One region of the Streptomyces sp. NPDC016845 genome, then DNA from elsewhere that is predicted to be linked to it. Evidence: riboswitches for the same ligand, from Rfam matches in the RefSeq annotation. Region 1 holds a riboswitch; each other region holds the start of a gene.
The links. A riboswitch is a leader RNA that binds a small molecule or an ion and turns the genes downstream of it on or off. The one in region 1 is predicted to bind cyclic di-AMP.
Positions count from the first base shown of each region.

Region 2: it holds a riboswitch for cyclic di-AMP, as region 1 does, so the genes downstream of both, ACH4RC_RS24130 (transglycosylase family protein) here and ACH4RC_RS10530 (NlpC/P60 family protein) in region 1, are expected to answer to the same signal.
Region 3: it holds a riboswitch for cyclic di-AMP, as region 1 does, so the genes downstream of both, ACH4RC_RS00555 (M23 family metallopeptidase) here and ACH4RC_RS10530 (NlpC/P60 family protein) in region 1, are expected to answer to the same signal.
Region 4: it holds a riboswitch for cyclic di-AMP, as region 1 does, so the genes downstream of both, ACH4RC_RS34075 (M23 family metallopeptidase) here and ACH4RC_RS10530 (NlpC/P60 family protein) in region 1, are expected to answer to the same signal.

Region 1 is NZ_JBIRPI010000003.1:40,987-46,261, forward strand. Features, by position in the region: gene ACH4RC_RS10525 (hypothetical protein) at 308-661, shown strand; gene ACH4RC_RS10530 (NlpC/P60 family protein) at 731-1,966, opposite strand; cyclic di-AMP (ydaO/yuaA leader) riboswitch at 1,974-2,160, opposite strand; gene pcrA (DNA helicase PcrA) at 2,347-4,842, shown strand; gene ACH4RC_RS10540 (peptidoglycan DD-metalloendopeptidase family protein) at 4,870-5,275, opposite strand, start outside.
Region 2 is NZ_JBIRPI010000010.1:100,318-105,592, forward strand. Features, by position in the region: gene ACH4RC_RS24120 (septum formation initiator family protein) at 1-294, opposite strand, end outside; gene eno (phosphopyruvate hydratase) at 428-1,708, opposite strand; gene ACH4RC_RS24130 (transglycosylase family protein) at 1,981-2,694, opposite strand; cyclic di-AMP (ydaO/yuaA leader) riboswitch at 2,699-2,891, opposite strand; gene ACH4RC_RS24135 (transglycosylase family protein) at 3,028-4,089, opposite strand; gene ACH4RC_RS24140 (cytochrome P450) at 4,250-5,275, opposite strand, start outside.
Region 3 is NZ_JBIRPI010000001.1:131,523-136,797, reverse strand. Features, by position in the region: gene ACH4RC_RS00565 (HPr family phosphocarrier protein) at 1-233, shown strand, start outside; gene ACH4RC_RS00560 (GntR family transcriptional regulator) at 361-1,047, opposite strand; gene ACH4RC_RS00555 (M23 family metallopeptidase) at 1,310-2,098, opposite strand; cyclic di-AMP (ydaO/yuaA leader) riboswitch at 2,111-2,282, opposite strand; gene ACH4RC_RS00550 (M16 family metallopeptidase) at 2,537-3,904, opposite strand; gene ACH4RC_RS00545 (M16 family metallopeptidase) at 3,922-5,275, opposite strand, start outside.
Region 4 is NZ_JBIRPI010000022.1:21,091-26,365, forward strand. Features, by position in the region: gene ACH4RC_RS34070 (aldo/keto reductase) at 1-691, opposite strand, end outside; gene ACH4RC_RS34075 (M23 family metallopeptidase) at 740-1,783, opposite strand; cyclic di-AMP (ydaO/yuaA leader) riboswitch at 1,795-1,953, opposite strand; gene ACH4RC_RS34080 (PP2C family protein-serine/threonine phosphatase) at 2,120-3,220, opposite strand; tRNA gene ACH4RC_RS34085 (tRNA-Met) at 3,404-3,477, opposite strand; gene ACH4RC_RS34090 (hypothetical protein) at 3,563-3,850, shown strand; gene ACH4RC_RS34095 (rodlin) at 3,919-4,326, opposite strand; gene ACH4RC_RS34100 (rodlin) at 4,489-4,899, opposite strand; gene ACH4RC_RS34105 (rodlin) at 5,108-5,275, shown strand, end outside.

The sequences.
Region 1 (5,275 bases):
TCCTTCCGGTCGTACTGCCGCCTTCTCGCACGTCCGGCGGCGACCCGCACAGGGGGAGCGGGGCGCCACCGGACTTCTTCTCGGCGGTGGTGTCCGGCTGCCGCCCCTGGCCCGGGCGGCGGTGGGGAGCCGGTCACCTGAGCAAGGACGCTAAACCTCCGCGTAACGGGTCGGCCGCGCATTGTTCGCAACTGTCCCCTTTGTTGCGAGCGGTGGCGGAGAGTGACAGCCCGCTGTCCGGCGACGCCCGCTGTCAGGCGACGCCCGCTGTCAGGCCGCGACAGGCACCCCATTAGGCTCCGGAACCATGGACGTACTCATCCATCTCTTCGTCGGCCTGCACATCGTCGGCATCGCTTCGCTGCTCGGCGGCTTCCTCACGCAGATGTCGGCGCTGGGCCGGGGTGAGGCCCGCTTCAACAAGGCGATGCTGCACGGCGCCCTGACCATGCTGGTCACCGGCGTCGCCCTCGTCGGCCTCAACCAGGCCGACGACAACACCGTGAACAACATCAAGATCGGCGTGAAGCTCGCGATCCTGATCGTCATCCTCGGGATCGTCTATGTGAAGCGTGACGAGGAGAAGGCGGAGAAGGGCCTGTTCGCGGCCGTCGGCGCGCTCACCCTCGCCAACATCTTCATCGCCGTGCTCTGGACCTGAGCCGCCTGCCCGAGCCGGGGTCGGCAGGTTCGGGCGGTGCCGCACCGCCCGAACCCGGCCCGGCCGCAGTCAGGCGGGCCGCACCACGCTGTGGATCGAGGACGTGCCGTCGTAGTAGATGGACTCCTCGCGGACGTACGCGCCCGGCTTCGGCGCGTGGATCATCATGCCGTCGCCGAGGTACAGGCCGACGTGGCTGATGTCGTCGTAGAAGAAGACCAGGTCACCGGGTTGGATGTCGGACAGCGCGACCGTCGTGCCGGACTCCACCTGGTCCCAGGTGGTGCGCGGCAACGAGATCCCGGCGGCCTTCCACGCCGCCTGGGTGAGCCCCGAGCAGTCGTACGAGTCAGGGCCCGTGGCGCCCCACACGTACGGCTTGCCCTCCTGGGACTTGGCGAACGCCAGCGCCTTCGCCGCCTTGGCCGCGTAGCCGGACGAGGTGCTGCCGGAGGTGTCCGACCCCGTGGACCCGGTGGAGCCCGACCCCGTGGACCCGGTGGAGCCCGACCCCGTGGACCCTGTGGACCCGGAGCCCGAGTCGGCCTGCTCCTGGGCCGCCTCCTCCGCCGCCTTGCGCTTGCGCTCCTCCTCCGCCTTCTGCTTCGCCGCCAGCTCGGCGGCCTTCTCGCGGGCCGCCTGCTCCTTCTTCTTCTCGATCGCGGCGAGCCGCTGCTTCTCCTCCGCCGTCAGCTCCGAGAGCAGCACGCGCGCGTCGGAGAGCTTCGACTGCACGCTCTGCTTCGACGTCCGCAGATCGGTCTGCGAGGAGGTGAGCTGTCGCAGGTTCTCCTGCGCCTCGGTGCGCTTCTTCGCGGTCGCCCGCTGCTGCTCCTGGTAGTCGTCGACGGCCTTCTTCTGGTCGGCCGTCATACGGCTCAGCAGCCGGTCCTGCGCGAAGTAGTCCTCGGGATCGTCCGCGAGGAACATCGTCGCGGTGTCGCTCATCCCGCCCGTCCGGTACTGCTCGGCGGCGAACCGGCCCAGCTCCTGGCGGGCCGTGTTCATCTTGTCGGTGCGCTTCGCGATGTCGTCGAGGAGTTTGTCGACCTGCCGTTTCTTGCTGTCGGCCTGCTCCTTGGCGGCGTTGTACTTCTGCGTGGCGGTCTCGGCCTGCCGGTACAGGCTGTCGACCTTCTTCCGCACCTCTTCGAGGCTCGGCTTCGCCGGCGCGGGCGCTGCCTGCGCGGTCTGCGAGAGGAGGGCGACCGAGGTGAGGGCGGCGGTCGTGATCCCGACCGCGGGGGTGGTGCGCAGGCCACCGGTCATCCGGGAGCGCGTGCGCGGCTTGCGGTGCGACGCCAAGGCTGGCGACTCCTTCCGTGGTCCGCCTACCGGGTTAGCTGTCGGGTTCGGGCGTACGGAAGGCTGCCCTACGGCCGGCTGCCCGCTGTCGTTGTCGCTGACGTCGACGACGGGCCTTCGGGCCGATTCACCCCAAGGTCGGTGGGTCCCCGGTTCCCTGCCTCACGGCGTACGGGACTCGGCGGGGGCTGCCCGCTCGCCGCGGCGCTCGCGGTCGTGGGGACGGACTGCCCGCGCAGCACCGTAGCCAACTCGTGTTGCTGCTGTGAAGGACGTTGTTCGATATGCCCGATACATTTTCGTGACCTTGGCGACAGTGAGGCGCCGAGTCCTGAAGGAGGGGGCGGGGTGTCAGTGGGTCCGCCTAGACTCGTACGGCGATGAGCAGCCTCTTTGACGACAGCTTCCTGGCGGGCCTCCAGAACCGGACCGATGGGCCCCCGCCGCCGCCCGACAGCGAGCACGAAGGACCGGAGCCCGAGCCGATCCCGGACGATCTGTTCGGCGGGAAGTTCGACGCGCCCCCGGCCAGGGACGAGTACTACCGCGGCGGCGCGCCCCGCCCTGCCCTCGACCCGGCGGCGCTGCTCGACGGGCTGAACGAGAACCAGCGGGCGGCCGTCGTGCACGGAGGCTCGCCCCTGCTCATCGTCGCGGGCGCCGGTTCCGGCAAGACCCGCGTCCTCACCCACCGCATCGCCTACCTCCTCGCCGAGCGCGGTGTGCACCCCGGCCAGATCCTCGCGATCACCTTCACCAACAAGGCCGCGGGCGAGATGAAGGAGCGCGTCGAGTCCCTGGTGGGCCCCCGGGCCAACGCGATGTGGGTCTCCACCTTCCACAGCGCCTGCGTGCGCATCCTGCGCCGCGAGTCGAAGAAGCTCGGCTTCACCTCGTCGTTCTCGATCTACGACGCCGCCGACAGCAAGCGGCTCATGGCCCTGGTCTGCCGCGACCTGGACCTCGACCCGAAGAAGTTCCCGCCGAAGTCCTTCAGCGCCAAGATCTCGAACCTGAAGAACGAGCTGATCGACGAGGAGGACTTCGCCAAGACCGCGGCCGACGGTTTCGAGAAGTCCGTCGCCCAGGCGTACGCGATGTACCAGTCGCGGCTGCGCGAGGCGAACGCCCTCGACTTCGACGACCTGATCATGACCACGGTCAACCTGCTGCGCGCGTTCCCCGACGTCGCCGAGCACTACCGGCGCCGCTTCCGCCACGTCCTGGTCGACGAGTACCAGGACACCAACCACGCGCAGTACGCGCTGGTGCGCGAGCTGGTCGGGCCCACGGAGGGGGAGGACGCCGACCCCGCCGAGCTCTGCGTCGTCGGCGACGCCGACCAGTCGATCTACGCCTTCCGCGGCGCCACCATCCGCAACATCCTCCAGTTCGAGGAGGACTACACGGACGCGACGACGATCCTCCTGGAACAGAACTACCGCTCCACCCAGACGATCCTCAGCGCGGCCAACGCGGTGATCGAGCGCAACGAGTCGCGCCGCCCCAAGAACCTCTGGACCAACGCGGGCGCCGGCTCCCAGATCACCGGCTACGTCGCGGACACCGAGCACGACGAGGCCCAGTTCGTCGCCGAGGAGATCGACCGGCTCACCGACGCCGGCGAGGCCAAGGCCGGGGACGTCGCCGTCTTCTACCGCACCAACGCGCAGTCCCGTGTCTTCGAAGAGATCTTCATCCGCGTCGGCCTGCCCTACAAGGTCGTCGGCGGCGTCCGCTTCTACGAGCGCAAGGAGGTCCGGGACGTCCTCGCCTACCTGCGCGTCCTGGCCAACCCCGAGGACTCCGTCCCGCTGCGCCGCATCCTGAACGTGCCGAAGCGCGGCATCGGCGACCGCGCCGAAGCCATGATCGACGCCCTCTCCCAGCGCGAGAAGATCTCCTTCCCGCAGGCGCTGCGCCGCGTCGACGAGGCGTACGGCATGGCGGCCCGCTCGACCAACGCCGTGAAGCGGTTCAACACCCTCATGGAGGACCTGCGGACCATCGTGGAGTCCGGCGCCGGACCGGCCACCGTCCTCGAGGCCGTCCTCGAACGCACCGGGTACCTCGCCGAGCTGCAGTCCTCCACCGACCCGCAGGACGAGACCCGCATCGAGAACCTCCAGGAACTCGCGGCCGTCGCCCTGGAGTTCGAGCAGGAGTCCGCGCAGGCGGACACGGACGCCGAGGGTACGGGCGAGGGAGAGGGAGAGACCGGAGGCGCCGACCTCTCCGCCTTCCTGGAGCGGGTCGCGCTCGTCGCCGACTCCGACCAGATCCCCGACGAGGAGGACGACGGCAGCGGCGTCATCACCCTGATGACCCTGCACACCGCCAAGGGCCTCGAATTCCCCGTCGTCTTCCTGACCGGCATGGAGGACGGCGTCTTCCCGCACATGCGCTCCCTCGGCCAGACCAAGGAGCTGGAGGAGGAGCGCCGCCTCGCCTACGTCGGCATCACGCGCGCGCGGGAGCGGCTGTACCTGACGCGCTCCTCCATGCGCAGCGCCTGGGGCCAGCCCTCGTACAACCCGCCCTCCCGCTTCCTGGAGGAGATCCCGGACACGCACCTGGAGTGGAAGCGCAAGGGCGGCTCCGCGCCCGCGCCCTCCACGAAGGGGATCGGGGGCGGCATCGCCGCGTCGCTGTCCTCGTCGCGCTCCCGTACGACACCGGCGTTCGCCACGCGCCGCGCCAACGAGAAGCCGGTCGTCTCCCTGGCCGTCGGTGACCGCGTCACCCACGACCAGTTCGGCCTCGGCACGGTCGTCGGCGTCGGCGGCTCGGGAGGGAACGCGGAGGCGACGATCGACTTCGGCGACCCGAAGCCGAAGCGGCTGCTGCTGCGGTACGCGCCGGTCGAGAAGTTGTAAGGCTCTCTGTTCCGGTTACTGGTCCTGCTACGTCGGGTCCAGGCCGTGGCTGCGAAGCCACGGCAGGGGGTCGATCGCGGCGCCGCCGTTCGGCCGCACCTCGAAGTGCAGGTGCGGTCCGGTCGAGTTGCCGGACTTGCCCGAGTGCGCGATCACGTCACCGGCCTTCACCGGCCCGTTCGTCACGGTGTACGAGGAGAGGTGGCAGTACCACGTCTCCGTACCGTCCTTCGCGGTGACTATCGCCATGTTCCCGTACGCGGAGTTGATCTGCGTGCGCACGGTCCCGTCGGTCGCCGCCATCACCGGCGTCCCGTACCAGACGGGGAAGTCGATGCCCGTGTGCACGGACATCCAGTTGATACCGGCCTGGCCGAAGTAGGCGCTCAGCCCCTGCCGCTTCACCGGCAGCGCGAACTTGGGGCGCGCCGCC
Region 2 (5,275 bases), on a different contig from region 1:
GTCGCGCAGCCGCTCGACCCGGTCCTTCGCCTCCTGCTGCTGGCGTTGCAGGTCCGCGATCTCGCCGCGCTGGGACACGTACTGCCTCATCGGGTAGGCGAGCGCGACCACGAGCGTGCAGACGACGAGGGCGAGCAGCGCGGCCCGGCCGGTGAGGCGGGAGCGGCGGGCCTGGCGCTTGTTCTGCGAGCGGTAGACGCGCTCGGCCGTCTGCTCGCCGAGCACGCGCAGGCGGGTGGCGGTGGAGAAGCGGGCCGAGTCGCCCTGGCCCCTGCTCCTTACCTTTCCCGGCATTCGCCTGTCGCCTCCCCGATCCGAGCGCCGTCCGGCCGCCCACGTGCGTACGTCCCCGCACACGGTACGGGACCGAGTGCGGGGACGTACGGAACTACGGCGCCGGGGCGGTCAGCCCCTGCAACGCGGGAGCTCAGCCCTTGAAGCGCGGGAAGGCCGAGCGGCCGGCGTAGACCGCCGCGTCGTCCAGGATCTCCTCGATGCGCAGGAGCTGGTTGTACTTGGCGACGCGCTCGGAGCGGGCCGGGGCGCCGGTCTTGATCTGGCCGCAGTTGGTGGCGACGGCGAGGTCGGCGATGGTGACGTCCTCGGTCTCGCCGGAGCGGTGGGACATCATGCACTTGAAGCCGTTGCGCTGGGCCAGCTCGACGGCGTCCAGGGTCTCGGTCAGCGAGCCGATCTGGTTGACCTTGACGAGCAGGGCGTTGGCCGAGTTCTCCTCGATGCCGCGGGCCAGGCGCTCCGGGTTGGTGACGAACAGGTCGTCGCCGACGAGCTGCACCTTGTCGCCGAGCTTCTCGGTGATGGTGTTCCAGCCGGCCCAGTCGTCCTCGAACAGCGGGTCCTCGATGGAGACGAGCGGGTACGCGTCGACGAGCTCGGCGTAGTACTCGGTCATCTCGGCGGCCGAGCGCTGCTTGCCCTCGAACTCGTACACGCCGTCCTTGTAGAACTCGGAGGCGGCGACGTCGAGCGCGAGCGCGACCTGCTGGCCGGGGATGTAGCCGGCCTCCTTGATCGCTTCGAGGATGAGGTCGAGCGCGGCGCGGTTCGACTCCAGGTTCGGGGCGAAGCCGCCCTCGTCGCCGAGGCCGGTGGACAGGCCCTTGGTCTTCAGCACCTTCTTGAGGGTGTGGTAGACCTCGGTGCCCCAGCGCAGCGCCTCGGAGAAGGACTCCGCGCCGATCGGGGCGATCATGAACTCCTGGATGTCCACGTTGGAGTCGGCGTGCGACCCACCGTTCAGGATGTTCATCATCGGGACGGGCAGCAGGTGCGCGTTCGGACCACCGAGGTAGCGGAACAGCGGCAGGTCGCTGGCCTCGGACGCGGCGTGCGCGACGGCGAGGGAGACGCCGAGGATGGCGTTGGCGCCGAGCGAGCCCTTGTTGTCGGTGGCGTCCAGGTCGAACATCGCCTGGTCGATCAGGCGCTGCTCGGTGGCGTCGTAGCCGACGAGCTCCGGGCCGATCTGCTCGATGACGGCGAGGACGGCCTTCTCGACGCCCTTGCCCTGGTAACGGTTGGGGTCACCGTCACGGAGTTCGATGGCCTCGAAGGCACCGGTGGAGGCGCCCGACGGGACGGCAGCACGACCCGTGCTGCCGTCGTCGAGGCCGACCTCGACCTCGACCGTGGGGTTGCCTCGGGAGTCCAGGATTTCCCGGGCTACGACGACGTCGATGGACGGCACGAGCATCTCCTTCTGGGATGTGACACAACAGCGCGGGCGGCTGGCCCGCACCCCTGAGCGTAACCGCCCCGGGGGCATCGGCCAGCCGACCGCCCGTGTTGTGGACAACGCCGATAGCGAAATGTTTCCTAACGGAACAAAGACGGCGACCCCCGTTCCGCACACGTGCGGCGGAACGGGGGTCGCCTGAGCGAGCGGCCCTGGACCCGGCGTCCGCCGATGCCGGGTCGTCTAACTCCGGGGCTCCGGGGGCTCCGGGAGCTCCAGGGGTCCTACTTGAGGTGCAGCTGCTGGCCCGGGTAGATCAGGTCGGCGTCGGCGACGATGTCCTTGTTGAGCTTGAACACCTTCTGCCAGTTGGTGCCGTGCGCCTCGGCGATCTTGCTGAGCGTGTCGCCGGTGACGACCTTGTACTCGCCGTCGCCCTTCTCGACCTTCTTGCCGGTCGGGGTGGTGACGGTGTCCTTCTTGGTCTCCTGCTGCGGCTGAGCCTGCTGCTGCGGCTGCTCACGCTGCTGCGAGCGGGTCGTCGTGGAGGAGTCCGAGCGCTCCTGCTGCTGCGGCTGGGACTGCTGCGAGGACTGCGACTCGACCGGGGCGGAGTTGCCGGTGGAGGCGCCGGACAGGCCCACGCCGCAGCTCGGCCAGGCACCCTTGCCCTGCGAGGCGAGAACCTTCTCGGCGACCGATATCTGCTGCGCCTTGGAGGCCTGGTCGGCGGAGGACGCATAGGCGGTGCCGCCGTACGCGGCCCACGTCGAGGACGAGAACTGCAGGCCGCCGTAGTAGCCGTTGCCGGTGTTGATCGACCAGTTGCCGCCGGACTCGCAGGAGGCGACCTGGTCCCACTCGGAGGTGGAGGCGGCGGAGGCGCCCGTGGCACCCATCAGCGGAACGGCGACGGCGGCACCGGCGACACCCGCGAGGGTGGCGACACGGACAGCCTTGGACGGGCGACGGTGCTTGCCCTTGCTGGAAAGCAGCATGAAGGAATCCCCTCACCGACGCCTACGAGGTGAGCTGTCGGGTTCGGACCAGTGAGTGTCCGGCCGCGCAACCTTGTGCGCGGCTTAACCCCAAGCCGGCGGACCGGCGCTTACCTTGGGTCCCCCGCTCCTGCCTACGGCGCTGACGCGTCGACTGTTCCCGTACGGACGTTGGCAGGATTCGGCGTGACGTCCGTCGGGGCCCGCTGTGGCGAGCGGTGACGACGTTAAGCAGTCGATCCGCCCGATTTCAAAGACGATCAGGGTGTTTGAGACTCATGTCTCACTCTCGCAAAAGTGGACATACGCGCCTCAACCCTCCCTATTTTTCAGTTACTTTTCATCCGTTTCGAGGCCAAGATCCAGACTCTGACCAGGAAGGATGAGATCCGGGTCGGTACCGACCGTCTTCTTGTTGAGGTCGTAGAGGGCATTCCACCCGCCGTCGACGTTCTGCGCGGCCGCGATGTCCGTCAGATTGTCGCCGGAGCGGACCGTGTACGCGCTCTCGGCGCGGACCTCCTCGCGGGAGGCGTGACGGCCTTCACCCTGCCGGGAGACGGCGGTGTCGTCGGCGGCGCGGTCGCCCCGGTGGCGGCCGGCGGAGGACGCGTCCGGGCCGGCGTCGGAAGTGGCGTCCGTCTGCCCCGACTTGCCCGACTCGCCCTCTTCGGCGGTGCCGCTCGGCTCGTCGCTCGCCGTGTTACCGGGGGTATCGCCGGTGGCTCCGGCCGACGGGGCGTCAGATGCGGGCGCGTCGGCGTCCCCGGAGGAGCCGGAGCCGGATGTGCCGCCGTCCGCGCCCGACCCGCGCGCCTCGGACGCGCCACTCGCGCCCGGGTCCTGGTGACTCTTCTCTCCATCGGAGGCCGAAGAATCCGCCGAGTCCGCTGAATCCGACGAGTCCGCCGAGTCCGAGGCGCCGGAGGAACCCGCGGAACCGACCGCGTCCGGCGACTGGGCGAGGCCGGACGGCCGCGGGGAGACGCTCACCCCCGGGTCCACCTCGGCCGCGTCGTCGCTCTGCGTCAGACCGGCCACGATCGAGCAGCTGGGCCACACGCTGGGCCCCTTCGCCTGGAGCGCCTTCTCGGCGACGGCTATCTGCTGCGAACGGCTGGCCTCGTCGGCGGTCGGGGCGTAGTCGAGGCCCCCGTACTGCTCCCACGTCTCCTGCGACAACTGCAGCCCGCCGTAGTAGCCGTTGCCCGCGTCGAGGCTCCACTGCCCACCGGACTCACACTCGGCGAGCTTGTCCCAGGTGGTGGTGGTTGCGGCGTTCGCGCCCGTCGCGGCGAGCAGCGGGATCGCGATGGCGCTGCCGGTGACACCGGCGGCGACGACCAGAGCAGGGGCCTGACGAGGGCGACGGTGACGACCGTTCCCGGTGAGCATGCGGTTGCCTTTCGCGAGACTGATGCAGCACGCGACAGGGTGGCGGAAGTGGTGCCGGTTGTGCCTGTGTCGCGATGACTGGTGAACGTAGCGGGACTCGAACGCTTGTCACAAGTCGATGCAGCGCAGATCACGTGAAAGTCACGAAGTTGAAAATCTGTCAGCTTTCCGGGGTGTACGTCCGGCCGCGCTCGGGCGTGAACTCCACGGGCAGCGTGCGCAGTCCGCGCATGATGAGCCCGCCGCGCCAGCGGAGTTCGGCCGGCTCCTGGGCGAGCCGCAGGTCCGGAAGGCGCGTCAGAAGCGTGGCGAGGGCGGTCTGTCCCTCCAGCCGGGCGAGGGGCGCGCCGAGGCAGTAGTGGATGCCGTGGCCGTAGCCGAGATGCTGGTTGTCGCGGCGGGAGAGGTCGAGGGTGTCGGGCTCCGCGAACCGCGCCGGATCGCGGTCCGCGGCGGCGAGGACGACGAGGACCGGGTCGCCGGTGGCGATGGACTGGCCGCCGATGGTGAGGGGTTCGGTCGCGAACCGCCAGGTCGCCAGCTCGACGGGGCCGTCGAAGCGGAGTAGCTCCTCGACGGCGGTGGCGAGGAGAGCGGTGTCGTTCCCGGCCAGGCCGCGCTGCAGCCGCTCACGCTGCTCAGCGTGTGTGAGCAGGGCGAACGTCCCGTTGCCGATCAAGTTGACCGTGGTCTCGAAACCCGCGAACAGCAGAATGAAGGCCATGGCCGCGGCCTCGTTCTCGGTCAGGTGCTCGCCGTGGTCGGAGGCGCGGATCAGGCCGGAGATGAGGTCGTCGCCGGGCTCCTGGCGCTTGCGGTGGATGAGTTCGGCGAGGTAGCCGCGCATCTTCTTCACCGACCGGGCGACGCCGCCGCGCGGTCCGCCCCCGTGCCGGATCATCATGCCCGCCCAGTCCCGGAAGTCGTCCTGGTCCTCGCGCGGGACACCGAGCAGGTCACAGATGGCGTAGATGGGGAGCGGGAAGGCGAAGTCGTGGATCAGGTCGGCCTCGCCCTTCGCCGCGAACCGGTCGATGAGGTCGTCCGCCAGCTCCTGCACCCGGGGTGCGAATTCGGCCACCGTACGCGGGGTGAACGCCTTGGAGACGAGGCGACGCAGCCGGGTGTGGTCCGGAGGGTCGATGTTGAGCAGGTGCGTCATCAGATCGGCCTTGCGCTCACCCGG
Region 3 (5,275 bases), on a different contig from region 1:
GCCCCGCCTCCATCTTCGTCCGCTCGGCCACCGCGGCCGGCGTCCCTGTGACGATCGCCAAGGCCGACGGCAACCCCGTCAACGCCGCGTCCATGCTCGCCGTGCTCGGCCTGGGCGCCCAGGGCGGCGAGGAGATCGTCCTCGCCTCCGACGCCGAGGGCGCGGACGCCGCGCTCGACCGGCTGGCGAAGCTGGTCGCCGAGGGCCTCGACGAGCTGCCCGAGACCGTCTGATCTGTTTTTCACGGCGCAGCCGCGCGATTCCTTTCGGGACGCGCGGCTTCGTCGTTTTCGAACTTCGGCCCAATTCGGTCCCGCGATAAGCGAAGAATTCTCCACCACTTTGTATACGGGCTTTCTGTTAATTCCGGAGCCTCGCCGTGTTTACGGCATGTTGCGAAGTCCTCACCGGGCCGCCCGCGCGCGGGACCCGCAGTTTGTGGGCCGGCGCGGTGCGTTCGGCATGGCGGGCGGTCAGCGTGCGGGCGCGCTCGGCGTCACCGCGCGCCACGGCGTCGACGATGGCGCCGTGCTCGGCCCAGCACTCGGCCGGCCGGTCCGGGCTCTCCACGGCGTACATCCACGCGATCTTGTGCCGGAGCTGAGCGAGCAGGGCGATCAGGCCGGGGCTGCCGGAGGCCTGCGCGAGCGTCTCGTGGAACCAGCCGTCCAGGGAGCGCAGATCCTCGTCCCGGTCCGCCCTGGAGCGCTCCTGACCCAGCCTGACCAGGCCGCGCAGGACTTTCAGATGGGCCTCGGTGCGGCGCTGCGCGGCCCGTGCGGCGCCCAGCGGTTCGATCAGCAGCCGGACCTCCAGGAGGTCGGCGGCCTCCTGTCCGGTGGGTTCGGCCACGCACGCGCCCGCGTGCCTGCGCGTGACGACGAACCCCTCGGCCTCCAGGGTGCGCAGCGCCTCGCGCACGGGCACGCGCGAGACCCCGTAGCGGCGCGCGAGCAGCTCCTCGGTGAGCCTGCTGCCGCGCGGGTGGACGCCCGTGACGATGTCGTCGCGAATCGCGGTGCATACCGAGTGCGCGGGAATCCGCATGCTTCGACCTCCGCTATTGATCCCCGCACAAAGCGGTTGACCGACGCCCTTGCGGGCGCGCTCACAGCAACTTCGCTCCGACTCTATTCCACGGTTCCCGAATTTCCGACGCCGGACCGGAATTCAGGGATAACTTTTGGCCAGACGGCAAGGACCGGACGGCCGGGAAGTCGGCGGGCGGCCCGGTCGCACGCGAAAGCCCCGGCTCGGTGAGCCGGGGCTTTCAGGGCTTGCGGGCCTTGCGGGGCGGTTGCCGCGTACGTCAGACGTTGACGCCGTGCGAACGCAGGTACGCCAGGGGGTCCATGTCGGAGCCGTACTCCGGGCTCGTACGGGCCTCGAAGTGCAGGTGCGGGCCCGTGACGTTGCCGGTGGCGCCGGAGAGGGCTATCTGCTGGCCGGGGGTGACCGCCTGGCCGACGGAGACGCCGATGGAGGACAGATGACCGTACTGGGTGTACGTACCGTCGTTCATCTTGATCACGATGTTGTTGCCGTACGCGCCGCCCCAGCCGGCCTCGACGACGGTGCCCGCGCCGACGGCGTGCACGGACGTGCCGCTCGCCGCGTGGAAGTCGATGCCGGTGTGACTGCCGGAGGACCACAGGCCGCTGCTCGCCTGGTAGCCCGTGGAGACGTACGAGCCGGAGATCGGCGCGACGAAGCTGTTGAGCAGGCGCTTGCGCTCGGCCTCGCGGGCGGCGCGCTCCTTGGCCTCGCGCTCCTTGGCGGCCTTCGCCTCGGCCTCGCGCTTGGCCTCCTCCGCCTTCTTCCTGGCCTCGGCCTCGGCCTTCGCCTTGGCGGCGGCCGCGTCGGCGGCCTTCTGCTGGGCGGTGGCCTGCGCGTCGATCTGGGCGGCCAGGGAGTCGCCGATGGCGATCGCCTGGGTCAGGCCGTTCTGCTCGGGGGCCGCGGGGGCGGCGAGCGCGGGGGCGGCGAGGCCGCCGACGACACCGGTCGTGGTGAGCGCGGCGACGCCCGCGACCTGCGCGGTGGTGCGCGTGATGCGGCTCGGACGACGGTGCTTCCCGGTGGCACGGGTGAACGCCATGCGGTGGCTGATCCTTTCCTTCCCTCTCGCCTACCGGGTTAGCTGACGGGTTCGGAGCAGGAAGGTCTCCTACGGGCCCTCTCCCCTGCCTCACGGCCGGAAGAGCGCCCGATTCACCCCAGGGACTGCGGTGGGTCCCCGGCTCCCCTGGCTCGCGCCGTGGGGGACTCGGCGATGACTGTCCGGTGTCGCGGGCGCGACGCATGTCTGGCGGACAGCCGCACTGACGCTAAGGGGCACCACATTTGTTCGACAAACGGATCCCGGCTTTTGTAGCGCACACCACAGGCCAGACGGGCAACCTCCGTACCAAAACGGGCATATACGGGAACTCGTGCCGACCCACGCCAATCCGTGCCGACTCACACCAAGAGAGCCCCGGCGGCCGTGGTGGCCGCCAGGGCTCCGTGGGACGAACCGGGGCGTACGGGGCGGGGGTCAGCCCGCGACGACGGTCACCTCACCGATGCCGAGAGCCCTGACGGGCTCCGCGATCTGCGCGGCGTCACCCACGAGGACCGTCACCAGGCGGTCCGCCGGGAAGGCGTTCACGACGGCGGCGGTGGCCTCCACGGTGCCCGTCTCGGCGAGCCGGCGGTACAGCTGCGCCTGGAAGTCGTCCGTCAGGTGCTGCTCGTCCTGGTCGGCGAGGGTGCTCGCGACGGCCGCGGCCGTCTCGTACTTGAGCGGCGCCACCCCTACCAGGTTCTGCACGGCCGTGTCCCGTTCGGCGTCCGTGAGACCCTCGGCGGCCAGGGTGCGCAGCACCTTCCACAGGTCGTCGAGCGCGGGTCCGGTGTTCGGGGTGTCCACGGAGCCGCTGATGGCGAGCATCGCGGCACCCGTCCCGTCCGGCGCGGAGAGCAGCACCTGGGAGAAGGCCCGCACACCGTAGGTGTAGCCCTTCTCCTCGCGCAGGACGCGGTCCAGGCGCGAGGTGAGCGTGCCGCCCAGGCAGTACGTGCCGAGGATCTGCGCGGCCCACACGCGATCGTGCCGGTCGGCCCCGATCCGGCCGATGAGCAGCTGCGTCTGCACCGCGCCCGGACGGTCCACGATGATGACGCGGCCGGTGTCGTCGGCGGTGACCGCCGGGACCGGGCGGGGCTCCGTGGTGTTCCCGGTCCAGGCGCCGAGCGTGTCCTCGAGCAGGGCGTCGAGGTCGGTGCCCGCCAGGTCGCCCACGACGACGACCGTGCCAGTGGCGGGGCGTACGTGCTTCTCGTAGAAGGCGCGTACGGCGGCCGCGTCGATGGCGGCGACGGTCTTCTCGGTGCCCTGGCGCGGGCGCGACACGCGCGCGTCGGCCGGGAAGAGCTGCTTGGAGAGCTCCTTGGCGGCGCGCCGGGCCGGGTTGGCGCTCTCGTGCGGGATCTCGTCCAGGCGGTTGCGCACCAGGCGCTCGATCTCGCTGTCCGCGAAGGCGGGCGCGCGCAGGGCGTCGGCGAGCAGCGCGAGGCCCCTGGGGAGGCGGGAGACGGGCACTTCGAGGGAGACCCGGACGCCGGGGTGGTCGGCGTGGGCGTCCAACGTGGCGCCGCAGCGCTCCAGTTCGGCGGCGAACTCCTCGGCGGAGTGCTTGTCGGTGCCCTCGGTGAAGGCGCGCGCCATGATCGTGGCGACGCCGTCGAGGCCCGCGGGCTCGGCGTCGAGCGGCGCGTCGAGGTTGATCTCGACGGCGACGAGCTGCTGCCCCGGACGGTGGCAGCGCAGCACGGTCAGGCCGTTTGCCAGCTCGCCGCGCTCGGGGGCGGGGAACGCCCAGGGCTTGGCGGTGCCCGCCTGGGGCTGAGGGTGGAAGTCCATGGTCGCGAGCTGCTCGGTCACGCGCCCGCCTCCTCGTCGCTCGGGACGCTCTCGTCATCGGTGTCGGCGGGGGCCGTCGGCTCGTACACGAGGACCGAACGGTTGTCGGGGCGCAGACGCGCCTTGGCGACCTCCTGGACCTCCTCGGCCGTCACGGACAGGACGCGGCCGACGGCGGTGAGGGCGAGCTGCGGGTCGCCGAACAGGACGGCGAAGCGGCACAGTTCGTCCGCGCGGCCCGCCACGGTGCCGAGCCGGTCCAGCCACTCTCGCTCCAGCTGCGCCTGGGCGCGCTCCATCTCCTCGGGCGTGGGGCCCTCCTCGGCGAACCGGGCGAGCTCCTCGTCGACGGCGGCCTCGATGACCGGCACCTCGACGTCTCCGGAGGTCTTCACGTCCAGCCAGCCCATGGAGGGCGCCCCCGCCAGGCGGAGGAGGCCGAACCCGGCGGCCACGGCGGTGCGGTCGCGGCGCACCAGGCGGTTGAAGAGCCGGGACGACTCGCCGCCGCCGAGGACGGTCAGGGCGAGGTCGGCGGCGTCGCACGCGCGCGTGCCGTCCTCGGGCAGCCGGTAGGCCGCCATGAGGGCGCGCGCCGGGACCTCCTCCTCGATGACCTGGCGGCGCTGCTCGCCGAGCACGTCGGGCAGCGCGCCGTCGCGCGGGGCGGGCTTGCCGTCGTGTCCCGCGATCGAGCCGAAGTACTTCTCGACCCAGGCGAGCGTCTGCTCGGGGTCGATGTCGCCCACGATGGAGAGCACGGCGTTGTTGGGCGCGTAGTAGGTGCGGAAGAAGGCCCGCGCGTCCTCCAGGGTGGCCGCGTCCAGGTCGGCCATGGAGCCGATGGGCGTGTGGTGGTACGGGTGGCCCTCCGGGTACATGAGGGACGTCAGCTTCTCGAACGCGGTGCCGTAGGGCACGTTGTCGTAGCGCTGGCGCCGCTCGTTCTTGACGACGTCGCGCTGGTTCTCCATCGACTCCTCGTCCAGGGCCGTGAGGAGCGAGCCCATGCGGTCGGCCTCCAGCCACAGCGCGAGCTCCAGCTGGTGGGCGGGCATGGTCTCGAAGTAGTTCGTGCGCTCGAAACTCGTCGTGCCGTTGAGCGAACCGCCCGCACCCTGGACGAGTTCGAAGTGGCCGTTGCCGTGCACCTGCTTGGAGCCCTGGAACATCAGGTGCTCAAACAGGTGAGCGAGGCCCGTACGCCCCTTGACCTCGTGGCGCGAGCCGACGTCGTACCAGAGGCAGACCGCCGCGACCGGGGTCAGGTGATCCTCGGAGAGCACGACACGCAGGCCGTTGGCCAGCCGGTGCTCGGTCGCTGTCAGGCCGCCGGAGCCGGCCTCGGCGGTGGCCGTGTGACCCATGGGC
Region 4 (5,275 bases), on a different contig from region 1:
CGCTGACGCCGGGCCGGTACTTGCCGGTCAGGAAGCCGGAGGCGAGCGCGTAGTACGGGACGGCCGCGAGCCCCGCGCGCGAGGCGATGTCCCGGCGGCGGCCCTCGTAGGTGTCGCGGGAGACGAGGTTGTAGTGCGGCTGGATGGCGACGTAGCGGGCGAGGCCCTCGCGCTCGGAGAAGTCGAGGGACTCCTGGAGGCGGTCGGGCGAGATGTTGGAGACGGCGATCTCGCGCACCTTGCCGGCCTTCACCAGCTCGTCGAGCGCGCCGATGATCTCCTCGACGGGGATGGTCTCGTCGTCGTCGAAGTGCGTGTAGTACAGGTCGATGTGGTCGGTGCCGAGGCGGCCGAGGGAGGCGTCGGCGGCGGCCTTGATGTTGGCGCCGCGCAGGCCCTTGAAGTCGGGGTGGCGGGCGACCTTGGTGGCGATGACGACATCGTCGCGGCTGCCCCGGGCCTTGAGCCACTTGCCGATGATCGTCTCCGACTCGCCGCCGTGGTTGCCCTCGACCCAGGCCGAGTACGAGTCGGCCGTGTCGAGGAAGTTGCCGCCGGCGGCGGTGTAGGCGTCGAGCACATCGAAGGAGGTGGCCTCGTCGGCGGTCCAGCCGAAGACGTTGCCGCCGAGGGCGAGCGGGAAGACCTCCAGGTCGCAGGAGCCGAGCTTGCGCAGGGGAGAAGAAGTCATGTGGTCATTCAACGCCCCCGCGGAAGCGAGTGTTCGGTCATACGGCCGTCAGAGTGCCAGGCCCTTGCCGCGCAGCCAGGCCGCCGGGTCGACGCCGGTCGCGTCCCCGCCGGGGTGGACCTCCAGGTGGAGGTGGGCTCCGGTGACGTTGCCGGTGGCGCCGACGCGGCCGATGACGTCGCCGGTCGAGACCTGCTGGCCGACGCTGACGTTCATCGAGGACTGGTGGCAGAACCACAGCTCGGTGCCGTCGTCGAGGGTGAGGATCGTGCGGTAGCCGTACGCGCCCGCCCAGCCGGCCTCGGTGATGGTGCCGCCGTGGATGGCGTAGATCGGCGTACCGGTGGAGGCGGCGAAGTCCAGGCCCGTGTGGTAGCCGGAGGACCACATGGAGCCGGGCTGCCCGAACGTTCCGGTGAGCGTGTAGGAGGCGACGGGGAGCTTGAAGCTCCTGGCCAGCTTGGCGAGGCGCTCGGCCTCGGCCTTCTTCTTGGCCTCCTCCTCCGCCTTCTTCTTGTCGGCGGCGGCCTTGGCCTCGGCCTTCTCCCGCTTCGCGGCGGCCTCCTCGGCGGCCTTCTTCGCCGCGGCCTCCTCGGCGGCGGCCTGCGCCTTGGCGTCGGCGGCGTCCTGCTGCGTCTCGGCCTGCTGCATGATGCGGGTGCGCAGCGCCTCACCGGCGTCCGCCTGCCCGCCGCTCATGGCGGTGAGCGGGGCGGTCTCGGCGGTGTCGGCGGAGGGGGCGGGGTCGTCGGCCATGAGCGCGCCCACGCCGGGCAGCGACGTGGCCTCCGGCAGCGAGTCCGTGACCGCGGAGAGGTCGGGCAGGGATATCTGGACGGCGGGCTTGCCGCCCTGCGCGGTGGCGATGCCGCCCGCGCCGACGGCGGCGATCACGCCGACGCCGAGGACCGTGGAGCTGCGCGCGAGGCCGCCGCGCTGGCGGGCCACGCGGTGCTTGCCGCGGACGGGGCGGACGGACTCCTCGGTGGGGTTCCACTCGTCGAAGCTCGTGCGCGGGGCACCGAAGCCGCCGTCGTCGGCCGGCTGGGCGGGGTACCCGGAGAGTTCGGGGGCAGGACGGTTCGACGCCACGGGGGCGCTCTCCTTTCCTTCCTTCTCGCCTACCGGGTTAGCTGACGGGTTCGGAGCAGGAAGGTCTCCTACGAGCACGGTCCGGCGCCCGGAAAGCGTCGGAACGATGCCTGATTCACCCCAAGTTGGTGGTTCCCCGGCTCCCTTGCGGGATTAGGCGCGTGCGCACGGAGCCGTCGCTTGTGACGGCTGGGACGACCGCGCTGCGTTATCGAACGTTAATAGACAGCGGACAGTAATTCCAAGCCGTTCCTGCCCCGTTAAACCTCACAGTTTCTGACCTAGTGTCAATTGTTATGCGGAGCGACGCCGTTCGGTCACCCCTGGTGACGTCGATCAAGGACGGCGGACGGCCAGCAGCGCCATGTCGTCGCTGGCCCCTCCCCCGGTGTGCAGACGCACCTCGTCGGCCAGCGTCGCGAGAAGCTCGTCGGGCCCCGGGAAAACGCGTCCGGTGAGCCGGGCCGCGGGGTCGTAGAAGATGCCCTTCGCGTCCCGCGCCTCGGAGAGCCCGTCCGTGTAGAGCAGCAGCGTCGCCGCGGGCGGGAACTCCGCCTCGGTCGCCCGGTCCGGCCAGGAGCCGAGCTCGCCGAGGCCGAGCGGGAGCGCCGCCTCGGCGGGGCTGATCACCCGGACCCGGCCGTCGCCGTGCAGCACGACCGGCTCGGGGTGGCCGCGGTTGAGGATGCGCAGGAGATCGCCGCCGTGCGGGATCTCGGCGAGCACGGCGGTGGTGAACCCCTCGAAGTCGTCGATGCCGCGCCGCCGCGACCCCTCCCGGGCCAGCGCCCGCTCCAGGCGCTGGGCGACCGCCTCCAGGCTGTCCTCCTGCTCGGCGGCCTCCCGGAACGCCCCGATGACGACGGCGACGGCGGCGACCGCGCCCATGCCCTTGCCGCGTACGTCGCCCACGACCATCCGTACGCCGTGCGGAGTGTCCTGCACCGCGTACAGGTCGCCGCCGATGAACGCGTCGGCCTGCGCCGCCTCGTAGCGGGCCGCGATGGCGAGACCCCCGATCCGTCCGGCCGGGCGCGGCAACACCGCGAACTGGGCCGCCGCCGCGATCTGCCGCGCGGAGGCCAGCTCCTCGTCGCTGCGGCGCTTGATCCGGTTGATGAAACAGGCCAGGAGGCAGACGGTGGCGACGGTCGCCATCTCGGTGTAGACGCCGCTGTGGAACAGCTCGTATCTGAGGTGTACGGCGACGATGGCGGCGATCGAGGCGACTCCGGCGGCGATGGTGCTGCCCAGCGAGAAGAACGGGGCGGCGACCAGCGGCGCCGCGCTGAAGAGGGGCGAGCCGGCGAACCCGGACGGCGTGCAGTACTCGTAGACCGCGCCGCCGATGATCAGCAGCAGGGGCAGGATCCGCAGGAAGAAGGGCGTGCCGGGGGCGTCCGCCGGATGCCTGTGCCGCCCTCCTCGCTGCCCCACCACGTGTCTCCTGCCGTCCGCGCCCGCTGTCCGGCGTCTCACCAAAGGGTTCCCGGGGAGGAGGCCGGGGGGCGACCGGTACTGCTCCGTCCGGGTCAGGGCGGGAATGCGGGAAGGGCCGCGCAGGCGCGCCGAAAACGGAACGAGGCCGGAATCTTGGAAGATTCCGGCCTCGGCCTTCAGTAGCGGGGACAGGATTTGAACCTGCGACCTCTGGGTTATGAGCCCAGCGAGCTACCGAGCTGCTCCACCCCGCGTCGGTGAACACAACACTACGCCATCAGGGACGATGAATGCCAATCGCGCCCGTGTCCGGCGCCTCCCGAGTGGCGTTAAGAGGACATGACCTCAACACGACGAGCCCTCACCGCTGTCCTGCTCGCTGTCGGCGCCACCGCGATCGTGGCCCCGGCGGCGCAGGCCGACACCACGCCCAACGCGGCGGGCAACATGATCTCCCCGACCGCCACGCTTGACGCGGTCACCACCATGGCCATCCCGGCCGCGCACCGTGACGAGGTGCCCCGCACCGCCGAACAGCTCCAGGGCCTCAACCAGCTGAACAAGCTGAGCGAGCTGCACCAGCTGACGGACCTGGTGGCGCCGGTCACCGGCCTGCTCGGGGCGTAACGGCTCCCGGCGAGGTATCCGGACACACGAGAGGGGCAGCTGCGCTCAGCAGCTGCCCCTCAGGTGTGTCAGCTGTTCCCCGTGCCGTTGGCGGACAGCGCCGAGATGTCGTCCAGGATGTGCGACAGCGGCTCGTCCTGCTTGGCCTGCGTGGCGTTCTCCGCACACTGCTGGTTCTGCGGCGCCGACAGGACCGGGATGTCCTGGACTCCGACGTTGACCAGACCCACGATGTTCTGGACGTTCGCCTTGACCGGCAGGCCGACACAGAGCTTGTTCAGCGTGCCCTGCACCAGGGTGAGCTGCGGACTCTGGTCCCCGTCGGCGGAGGAGTTGCCGAACGCGTCCTGAGCCCCGTTGCCGCTGGCGGAGTTGGTGCCGTTGTCGTCACCACTGGCCAGAGCCTGGGGAGCGGCCACCGCCGACAGGCCGGCGACGGAGGCGGCGATCGTTGCGGCTGCCCACAGCTTCTTCATGTGAATTCCCTTCATGACCGAACTCCGTTGACGGAGTCACGGTTAGACAACTGGCCAGAATTACTACGGTTGCGAACCCTGACCCATTCGGGTTAGTCATGCGCCCCGGTAAAACAAAGTTGGGCCGCCGATTGTGGCGGCCCAACGCGTGCGGCGTACGGATCAGTTGTTACCGGTGCCGTTGGAGGAGAGAACCGGGATGTCGTTCAGGATGTGCGACAGCGGCTCGTCGCCCTTCGCCTGCGTCGAGTTCTCGACACACTGCTGGTTCTGCGGGGCCGACAGGATCGGGATGTCCTGGATGCCGACGTTGACGAGGCCCACGATGTTCTGGATGTTCGCCTTGGCGGGCAGGCCGATGCAGGGCTTGTTCAGGGAACCCTGGATGAGCGCCATCTGCGGGCTCATGTTGCCGTACGTGGCCGAGTTGCCGAACGCCTGCGACGCGCCATTGCCGCTGAACGAGGTCGTCGGGCTGTCGTCCCCGTTCGCCAGCGCCTGGGGCGCGGCCGCCGCGGAGATGCCGACGAGAGACGCGGTGACGGCGGCAGCCGCCACAGCCTTCTTCATCATGAGAGATTCCCCTTCAGTTGTTTCCGAGAGCATCCGTATCAACTACGCGCGAGCCGGTTTGGTTGCCCGAATTCACTCGGACGGGGAACCGCACGCCATGCGGATAATCAGACTCTCGGCACAACGGGTGAATCTGCGGAACCATCGCGTTCCCGGGGAGTTGTTCTTTTCGCAGTAACCGGTGCCTGTCAGAAAAGGAACAGAAAAAATGCTCAAGAAGGCAATGGCTGCAGCTGCAGTCGCCGTGTCCGTAGTCGGCATCTCCGCGGCGGCCGCGCCCCAGGCGCTCGCGAACGGCGACGACAACGGCACCACCTCGGCCAGCGGCAACGGCGCGCAGCAGGCATTCGGCAACTCCTCGACCGACGGCGACATG